Regions from separate parts of the Pseudoxanthobacter soli DSM 19599 genome, predicted to be linked through region 4. Evidence: riboswitches for the same ligand, from Rfam matches in the RefSeq annotation. Region 4 holds a riboswitch; each other region holds the start of a gene.
The links. A riboswitch is a leader RNA that binds a small molecule or an ion and turns the genes downstream of it on or off. The one in region 4 is predicted to bind cobalamin.
Positions count from the first base shown of each region.

Region 1: it holds a riboswitch for cobalamin, as region 4 does, so the genes downstream of both, BUF17_RS01040 (CbtB domain-containing protein) here and BUF17_RS11935 (ribonucleoside-diphosphate reductase subunit alpha) in region 4, are expected to answer to the same signal.
Region 2: it holds a riboswitch for cobalamin, as region 4 does, so the genes downstream of both, cobW (cobalamin biosynthesis protein CobW) here and BUF17_RS11935 (ribonucleoside-diphosphate reductase subunit alpha) in region 4, are expected to answer to the same signal.
Region 3: it holds a riboswitch for cobalamin, as region 4 does, so the genes downstream of both, BUF17_RS17270 (energy-coupling factor ABC transporter permease) here and BUF17_RS11935 (ribonucleoside-diphosphate reductase subunit alpha) in region 4, are expected to answer to the same signal.

Region 1 is NZ_FRXO01000001.1:248,456-250,647, forward strand. It holds gene BUF17_RS01030 (hypothetical protein) at 1-131, shown strand, start outside; gene BUF17_RS01035 (hypothetical protein) at 230-808, shown strand; cobalamin riboswitch at 940-1,155, shown strand; gene BUF17_RS01040 (CbtB domain-containing protein) at 1,283-1,471, shown strand; gene BUF17_RS01045 (CbtA family protein) at 1,484-2,192, shown strand, end outside.
Region 2 is NZ_FRXO01000002.1:333,691-335,882, reverse strand. It holds gene BUF17_RS05965 (DUF3734 domain-containing protein) at 1-485, opposite strand, end outside; cobalamin riboswitch at 634-893, shown strand; gene cobW (cobalamin biosynthesis protein CobW) at 1,047-2,096, shown strand; gene cobN (cobaltochelatase subunit CobN) at 2,144-2,192, shown strand, end outside.
Region 3 is NZ_FRXO01000008.1:32,051-34,242, forward strand. It holds gene BUF17_RS17265 (pyridoxal phosphate-dependent aminotransferase) at 1-121, shown strand, start outside; gene BUF17_RS17270 (energy-coupling factor ABC transporter permease) at 205-900, opposite strand; cobalamin riboswitch at 934-1,153, opposite strand; gene BUF17_RS17275 (winged helix-turn-helix transcriptional regulator) at 1,247-1,660, opposite strand; gene BUF17_RS17280 (SDR family oxidoreductase) at 1,838-2,192, shown strand, end outside.
Region 4 is NZ_FRXO01000004.1:385,985-388,176, reverse strand. It holds gene BUF17_RS11940 (aldehyde dehydrogenase family protein) at 1-726, shown strand, start outside; cobalamin riboswitch at 872-1,085, shown strand; gene BUF17_RS11935 (ribonucleoside-diphosphate reductase subunit alpha) at 1,208-2,192, shown strand, end outside.

The DNA.
Region 1 (2,192 bases), on a different contig from region 4:
CGCGCCGCACGCTGGCGCCCGAGGCCAACTTCCATCTGGACAGCCGCGACATCCGGGCCGCCCTGGCCGGCGAGAACCGCCGGGACGGCGGCGCCAGCTCCTGCGTGGCGAAGTGGGGCCGCAGGCCCTGACCGGGCGCGGGCGCCCCGTGCCGGCGATTGCCAGCGTGAACGGGGCGGCCTACACTGCGCCGTCCGATATATTTGCCAGCGAAATTATAGGCTTACAGATGAAAGTGCAGAAGCTCGCCGTGCTGTCGGCCTTCCTGGCGGCGCCGTTCGCGATTTCGGCCCCCGCGCAGGCCGCCCCCGCCGTTCACTGCGCCTCCAACAGCCTCTATCTCGTCGCTGCGGTGGAACGGCAGGACTCGGTCGGCGAGCGGCTGATCGTGAAAAACAACGCTGCCGGCGCCAAGGCGGCCTGCAACGCGAAGATCGGCAAGTCGGACTTCGTGATCGGCTCCAAGGACGGCGAGGACGACGACGCCTATTATCTGCTGCGGCTCGAAGGCAAGTACCTGCTGATCGACGACGGGACCGGCCCGGACAGGACGCTGTTGATCTACGACCTCAGCCGCAAGGCGCGCGTGTTCACGGCGGGCTATTCGGAGGAGGACTTCGACGCCGACAGCAAGAGCGCCTCGTTCTGGATGAGCACCGAGCAGAAGCCGACCAAGCAGAACTGCAAGGACCTCGCCGAGATCAAGAAGAACGACCTGACGCCGGCCATCGAGATCCGCGCCACGTTCGACTTCACGACCGGCACCCTGTCGAAATCGACCCAGGCGCGCTGCGTCGCTCATCAGTAGAGCGGGCGGGCCGAGGCTTGCGGCGTCGCCTTTTTCCGAAAGCTGGCTCCCACTTCTCGGTCCAATGCTCCCGGTTCTGGCTGCGCATCGGATTTCCCGAAAACGGGTCCCACTTTTCGGTCCGATGCGGTAACGTGACGGCGACGACCGGTTCCGCAAGGATCAAAAGGGAACGCCGAAGGGAAGAGGCAGGCCTCGCGCCTGCCGGAGCCCCAGCGGCGGCTGCCCCCGCAACTGTGAACGGCGAGCCCGCCATCGCGAAACGGCCACTGGCATTCGTGCCGGGAAGGCCTGATGGCGGGCGATGACCCGTGAGCCAGGAGACCTGCCGGACGTCAGAAACCACCGACCGGGCGGGGTGTCCGGAGTGCGTCGCGGGTGGCACCGAAGGCTGGTTTTAGCGGCTTCCGGTGCACGATGTGGCCTCTCTCTCCTCAACCGGCTGTCTCTGCATTTGCCATGAGGAGAGAGCCAATGGCCTTCCATCAGACTTCCTCCGGTGCCGCGGCACCGGCGACGACCTCGCTGAGCATCGCCGTCCAGGCCGGCCTTGCCGTGCTGCTCGGCATCCTGATCCTCGGCACCGTGGGCTTTTCCCACGTCGAGGCCTTCCACAACGCCGCGCACGACACCCGCCACGCCAACGCCTTCCCCTGCCACTGAGGCAAGGCGCAGATGTCGATTTTCCGTTCGATCGTCTTCACGGCGGTCGCGGCCGGGCTTGTGGTGGGCCTGATCGTGACCGCCATCCAGCACTTCGGCGTCGTGCCGTTGATCCTGCGCGGCGAGGTCTATGAACAGGCCGCCGAAGCCGCCGCGCCCGTTGCGATGGCCGATAGCCATAGTGCTGAGGGCCATGATGCCCAAGGCCACGAAGGGCAGGGACAGGGTGGCCATGACCACGGCGCGGAAGCCTGGGAGCCAAGCCCCGGCCTTGAACGCAATGCCTTCACAGCCGCCGCCAACATCCTGACCGCCATCGGCTTTTCCCTTCTGCTCGGCGCGGCGTTCGCGCTGCGCGGCAAGGCCGTGACGTGGCGGGAGGGCCTGTTGTGGGGCCTCGCCGGCTTCGTGGTGTTCATGGTCGCCCCCGGCCTCGGCCTGCCGCCTGAACTGCCGGGAATGCCGGCGTCCGAACTCGGGCCGCGGCAGGCGTGGTGGATCGGAACCGTCGTCGCCACCGCAGCGGGGCTCGGCCTGGTCCTCCTGAAGCGGACACCGTGGGCGGCGGTCCTCGGCCTCGTGCTGATCGTCGCGCCCCATGTCGTCGGTGCGCCGGCGATGCTCGACGAGGCGACCAACGTGCCGGAATCGCTCGTCCACCAGTTCGTGGTCACGGTCACGCTGACGAGCTTCCTGTTCTGGGTGCTGCTCGGCAGTCTGT
Region 2 (2,192 bases), on a different contig from region 4:
ACCAGCGTCTCCAGCGTGTTGCGCAGCGGCGTGGTGTCGTAGATGCTGAGCGCCTCGATCGAGCCGGGCGGCTGGAACTGCGGCGGCGGAAAGCGCGGTTCGAAGAAGCCGGGCTGGCCGAAGGCGAGCGCCGAGAACGACGACAGCTGATTGAACATGCTGCGCGCGGCGTCGCCCGAGGGGATGAAGGGCCACTGCACCCGGCTCGTGACCAGGTCCCAGAATGCGCGCAACTGGTCTATGCGCCGCTCGGGCGGGTTGCCGGCGATGATCGCGGAATTGATCGCGCCGATGGAAATGCCCGCGACCCAGGTGATGTCGAGACCGACTTCGGACAGGACTTCCGCGACGCCCGGTTGATACGACCCCAGTGCGCCGCCTCCCTGCAAGACCAGAACCACGTTCTTGTAGTTCGCCTCGACTTCCTTGCGGACCGCCGAGAAGTCTTCAACCGATTGCCGTTTGCCGGGCTTGAATTGGAACACCTAGGGCTCCTTCGATATTGGCGTGGCGGCGATGATAGCCACAAATATGTGTCAAATATACCCTGCTGCCGGGCCGCGGGCGAGGCGCCGCAGCCCGGCGCAAGGCTGCCGGGCGCGCGCGTGCGTTGACAAGGCCGGCCGGTGGCGCCTTAGTGGCCTTGCCGACGGTCCCGGTGGGCGAGAGCCTCCGGGTGAAAAGGGAATGCGGTCTGGACAGCGGTGCTGTCCGATGCCGCAGCTGCCCCCGCAACTGTAGGCGGCGAGCCCTCGCCAAGATGCCACTGGCGTTAGTGCCATCTCTTTAGAGGTGGAGCGGCCGGGAAGGCGGCGGGGGGCGGCGGACGGCGTCATGCGCCGGATCGCCGGAACGCCGCGAGCCAGGAGACCTGCCGCCGGCCGAACGATCGGGATGCGTGCCGGGCGGGGTGCCTCGGGATGCAGACGACGGCTGGACGTTCGGGCTCGGTGGTTGCCGGCCTCGCAACCGGCGTCGGTCCTTGACGCACCTCGCGACAAGATCGCCTCATCGGCGGCTGGCCCGGTGCGATCCGAAGGATGTCCATGCAAACCCTCGCGCGCATTCCCTGCACCATCGTCACGGGCTTCCTGGGCTCCGGCAAGACCACGCTGATCCGCCACGTGCTTGAGACCGCCCACGGCCGCAGGCTGGCGGTGATCGTCAACGAGTTCGGCGACGTCGGCATCGACGGCGAACTTCTCAAGGGCTGCGGCGACGAGACTTGCCCGGAAGAGAACGTGGTGGAACTCGCCAACGGCTGCCTGTGCTGCACGGTGGCCGACGAGTTCGCCCCGGCGATCGAGACCATCCTCTCGCGCCGCCCCGAGGTGGAGCATATCCTGATCGAGACCTCCGGCCTCGCCCTGCCGAAGCCGCTGGTGCAGGCGTTCCAGTGGCCGGAAATCCGCGGCCGGGTCACGGTCGACGGCGTCGTCGCGGTGGTCGACGGCGCGGCGCTGGCCGACGGCAAGGTGGCGGCCGACGAGGAGGCGCTGGCCCGCCAGCGTGCCGAAGATGCCTCGCTCGACCACGACGATCCGGTGGAAGAGGTGTTCGAGGATCAGCTCGCCTGCGCCGACCTGATCATTCTTTCCAAGACCGATCTTCTCGACGAGAACGGCCTGGCCCGCGCCCGCGCCGCCATCGACGGTGCGCTCGCCGAGAGTGGCGTCGATCGTCCGGTCGCCGTGGTGCCGGTCGCCGAAGGCCGCATCGAGGCCGCCGCGCTGCTCGGCCTCGGCGTCGGGGTGGAAGACGAGATCGAGAACCGCCGCACCCATCACGACGACGAGGAAGACCACGACCACGACGAGTTCGACAGCTTCGCCCTGCCGATCGGCGAGGTGTCCGATCCGGCCGACCTCGCCCGGCGCGTGGCGGCCGCGGCGGCGGCCGGTCCCGCGCTTCGCGTCAAGGGGTTCGCCTCGGTTGCCGGCAAGCCGATGCGCCTCGTGGTCCAGGGCGTCGGCACCCGCGTCGGCCACCATTTCGACCGGCCGTGGAAGGCGGGCGAGGCACGCGACGGCCGCCTCGTCGTCATCGGCCTGAAGGGGCTCGACCGCGACGCCGTCGCGCGCGCCCTCGCCGGCTGACGCCGAGAGACCGGCAAAGAGACCCCCGGCAAAGAGCCCCTGGCATCATGCACCTCATCGCCACCACCGCCCGCGGCCTCGACGAGATGACGGCTG
Region 3 (2,192 bases), on a different contig from region 4:
GGCATTCGGCACGCCGGGCTATATCCGCATCGCCTATGCCGTGGACACGGAAACCCTGCGGGCGGCCTGCCGCCGCATCGAGACCGCTTGCGCCGCGCTGACGAAAAAGGCGGCGGCCTGAGCCGCCGCCTCTCGGGCGTCTGTCTTCGTCGGCTGGCACGTTCCGTTCGGATCGCAACGACCCGAACGGAACGGCCGCCGGCCTCAGGCCGGCTCGAACAGCCGGCGCTCGAACAGCGCATTGCCCTTCAGGCGATGCAGCGACTTCAGGCTGTGCAGCGACTTGGCGGCCGCGAGCACGCCGAGATCGACCAGCGGCTCGACGATGATGACGAGCATGTAGGCGCCGCCGAACGAGAAGATCGAGGCGGCGTTTTCGGCGGTGAAGCCCTGGCCGTAGAAGGCCCAGAACGCCACCCAGGCGACGATGCCGGCCTGATAGGACGTCGAAAGCGCCAGCGCCTGACGGTATTTCAGCTCAACATAGGGCGTGTCGGCAGCGATGATGCGCCGGCCGAGCGCGGACAGCGCGAACAGCGGCACCAGCAGCGTGGTGACGTTCATGCCGTATTGCGGCAGATCGAACGGCGCGAAGAACAGGCCCTGGATCAGGAGGCCGAGCGCGAGGCCGATGGCGGTGGGTGCGGCGCCGAGGATCAGGAACAACGTCGAGCCGAGGATGAGGTGCACCTCGGAAACGCCAACCGGATAGTGCGGCAGCACCTCGAAGAAGGCGAAGACGAGCGCGGTCGCGACCGCGCTGCGGCCGATCACGGACAGCGGGCCGCGCTCGCGCACCCCCTGCCAGGCGAGATTGAGCGCGTAGCCGCCGGCGGCGGCCGCCGTCACGTAGCTCAGCCAGATTTTGCCGTCGGCCACGAGGCCGGGTTCGATATGCATGGGTCTCTCCTTTGCCGTCTCACCCGACGGCGTGCTGGACACATGCGCAATGGCCGGTCTCCTGACTCGCGGGTCGTCACGCCTTTCCGCCTTCCCGGATGCCCGTTCGGCTCCCAGTGGCACGATGGAAAGACACTCGCCGCTCACAGTCGCGGGGGCGGTTGGGGCCCGGAACGCAGGTTCCTTCCCCATTCCCGTTTCATTCTCCGGCGGCGCCTGACCGCCGGGGAACACCATGCGCCCGGGCAGGGTTCGGGCATCCGGTGCACGGAGTCAACGGCCGTGGCGACGCAGCCCGGCCCGACAGGCCTCCGTTCACGCCGAAACGGCCGGGAAAGAGCCGGCATCAGCCCGCATCGAAGGCGCGGCGGGCGGCTTCCACCCGGGCGAGATTTTCCTCCGCCCAGATCCACACGCCGCAGAACGCCGCCCCGAGGCTCGCGCCGAGGTCGGTCAGGCGGTATTCCACCCGCGGCGGCACGACCGGATGCACGGTGCGCGTCACCATCCCGTCGCGCTCCATCTGGCGCAGCGTCTGGGTGAGCATCTTCTGACTGATGCCGGGCACGAGGCGCGCGAGCGCGGTGAAGCGCAGTTCGCCGTGCTCGGCCAGAACCTCCAGAAGCAGCATGGTCCACTTGTCGGCGACGCGGCCGATCAGCTCCGTCACCAGCGCCTCGACCCGTGGGTCGACCTCGGACGGCGGCACGCGCTCGGCGATCCTGCGGGCAGCGTCGATGGTGCGCTGGTCGAAAGGCATGCCGGCCATGAAGCGGCTCCCTCATCGCGGGAGACGGCCCCGCCTCCCCGTGTCGACGACCGGGCCAGAGCCCGTATCACTCTCTTTCAGGTAAGTATAATTCTTTCCGGTGCCTTCTTTCCAGCGGAGCGCGGCGACGTCAATTAAGGGACCCCGATCCCAACAGGAGAGCGAGCCATGAAGCTCAGCGGCAACACCATCCTGATCACCGGCGGCGGCTCCGGCATCGGCGAGGCCCTCGCCCACCGCTTCCACGACCTCGGCAATTCGGTGATCGTCGCCGGCCGCCGCCCCGAGGCGCTCGAGTCGGCCATCGCCGGCCGGCCGAACATGAGCGCGATGACGCTCGACATCGACAGCAGCGAGGCGATCGCGGACTTCGCCCGGCGCATCGTCGCCGAACACCCCGCCCTCAATGTCGTGATCAACAATGCCGGCATGATGCGGTTCGAGGCGCTCGACACGGCACGCGACATCGCCGACGCGGAGGCGACCATCACGACCAACCTGCTCGGCCCGATCCGGCTGACCA
Region 4 (2,192 bases):
AAGGCGAGCCTCGAACTCGGCGGCAAGAATCCGCAGATCGTGTTCGCCGATGCCGATCTCGACGACGCGGCCGACGGCGTCGCGTTCGGGCTCTGCTTCAACGCCGGCCAATGCTGCGTCAGCGGCAGCCGGCTGATCGTCGAGGAGACGGTGGCGGAGAGATTCCAGGCCCTCGTGCTCGACAAGCTCTCGCGGATCAGGATCGGCGACTGCCTGGACCCGGAGACGCAACTCGGCGCCATCGTCTCCGACCAGCAGTGCGAGAAGATCCTCGGCTACGTGAAGCTCGGCGAGGAGGAGGGTGCGACGGTCGCCTGCGGTGGCAACACGGTGGCGGTCTCGGGCGGGCGCTTCATCGCGCCGACGCTCCTCACCGGCGTGCGCAACGACATGCGGGTAGCGCGGGAGGAAATCTTCGGGCCGGTGCTTTGCATGATCACCTTCTCGACAGCCGGGGAGGCGCTGGAGATCGCAAATGACTCGCCCTACGGCCTCGGTGCCAGCATCTGGACGAAGGACATCGACAAAGCGCTGCGCGCCATGCGCGGCGTCCAGGCCGGACGGACCTGGGTGAACACCACGATCGCCGGCGGCCCCGGGCAACCCGTTGGCGGCTTCAAGCAATCGGGGATCGGCCGGGAAGGCGGCCGGATGGGTGTCGAGGAATACACGGAGGTTAAATCCGTCCACATCGCCATCGGCAAGCGGAAGCACTGGGTGACATAACGCGCGGGCCCGGGCGCCTGCGATAAGGACAGGCGCCCGGCCCTGCCTCACGCTCTTCATCCATGGCGACGCCCTGGAAACCAGCGGTGAGAGAGGGTCCGGTGGATATCGCGTTCCAGATGTTGATTTTGATTTCGTTTTAGACGCTATATCTAGGCGTCACGGTCCTTCGGACATGGTCCGAAGGCTAAGAGGGAATCCGGTGGGTCCGCAGAGCGGACGATGCCGGAGCTGCCCCCGCAACTGTAAGCGGTGAGCCAACCGTCCATTTTGCGTCACTGAAGCCCGTGCGCTTCGGGAAGGCCGGACGGAAGCGACGACCCGCGAGCCAGGAGACCTGCCGTGACCTGAAGTTGCAACGTCCTCGGGCGGGGTGTCCCGGTGGATCGCTTGGATTGCGATCGCCGCGGCACGCGCCCGCGGCAGCGCGTCTTTGTGCATCCGCTCGGCCTTTGCCCCCATAGAATGGGGTTTGAAGCCGATGTCGCTCATCGTCGAAACCATCCGGCCGGAAGTCGGGGCCGGGAATAGAACGCCGGCCAGTTCCGGGCCGCACGGCGCGGAACCGGCCTTTCAGGTCATTCGTCGCAACGGCGCCGTGACGCCGTTCGATGCCTCCAAGATCACCGTCGCCCTCACCAAGGCCTTCCTCGCGGTCGAAGGCAACACCGCTGCCGCCTCGCGACGGGTCCACGACATCGTGGAAGACCTGACGGCGCAAATCGTTGCCAGCCTGACCCGTCGCTCCGGCACCGGGCGCACCTTCCATATCGAAGACATCCAGGATCAGGTGGAACTCGGGCTGATGCGCTGCGGACACCACAAGGTCGCCCGTGCCTATGTGCTCTACCGCGAGGAACGCGCGCGGGAGCGCTCAGCTGTCCGCGCCGCCTCGGCCACGGCCGCGCCTGCACTTCGAACGAGAAACGCGGACGGGACGCTTTCACCACTCGACGAGGGGCGGCTCGGCGAACTGGTCCGCGAGGCTGCGGACGGGCTCGAAGGCGTCGACGTCGTGACGATTCTCGCCGAAACCCGCCGCAACCTCTATGACGGCATCGGCGAGGATGAACTCGCGCTCGCCCCGATTCTTGCCGCCCGCACGCTGATCGAGACGGAGCCGAACTACGCCGCGGCGAGTGCCCGGCTCCTAAACGACCGCCTGCGGCGCGAAGCGCTCACGTTCCTGAGCGGCCGACCGGACCAAGCGACCCAGGCGGAGATGTCCGTCCGCTACGCGGATTATTTTCACGCCTATCTCCGGCGCGGCATCGTTGCGGAACAGATCGACCCAGAGCTCGGCCGGTTCGATCTCGCCCGTCTCGCCGCGGCGCTGAAGCCCGAGCGCGATCTCAAGTTCGATTATCTCGGCCTGCAGACCCTTTATGACCGGTATTTCCTGCATGTCGGCGGCACACGCTTCGAACTGCCTCAGGCGTTCTTCATGCGCGTCGCGATGGGGCTTG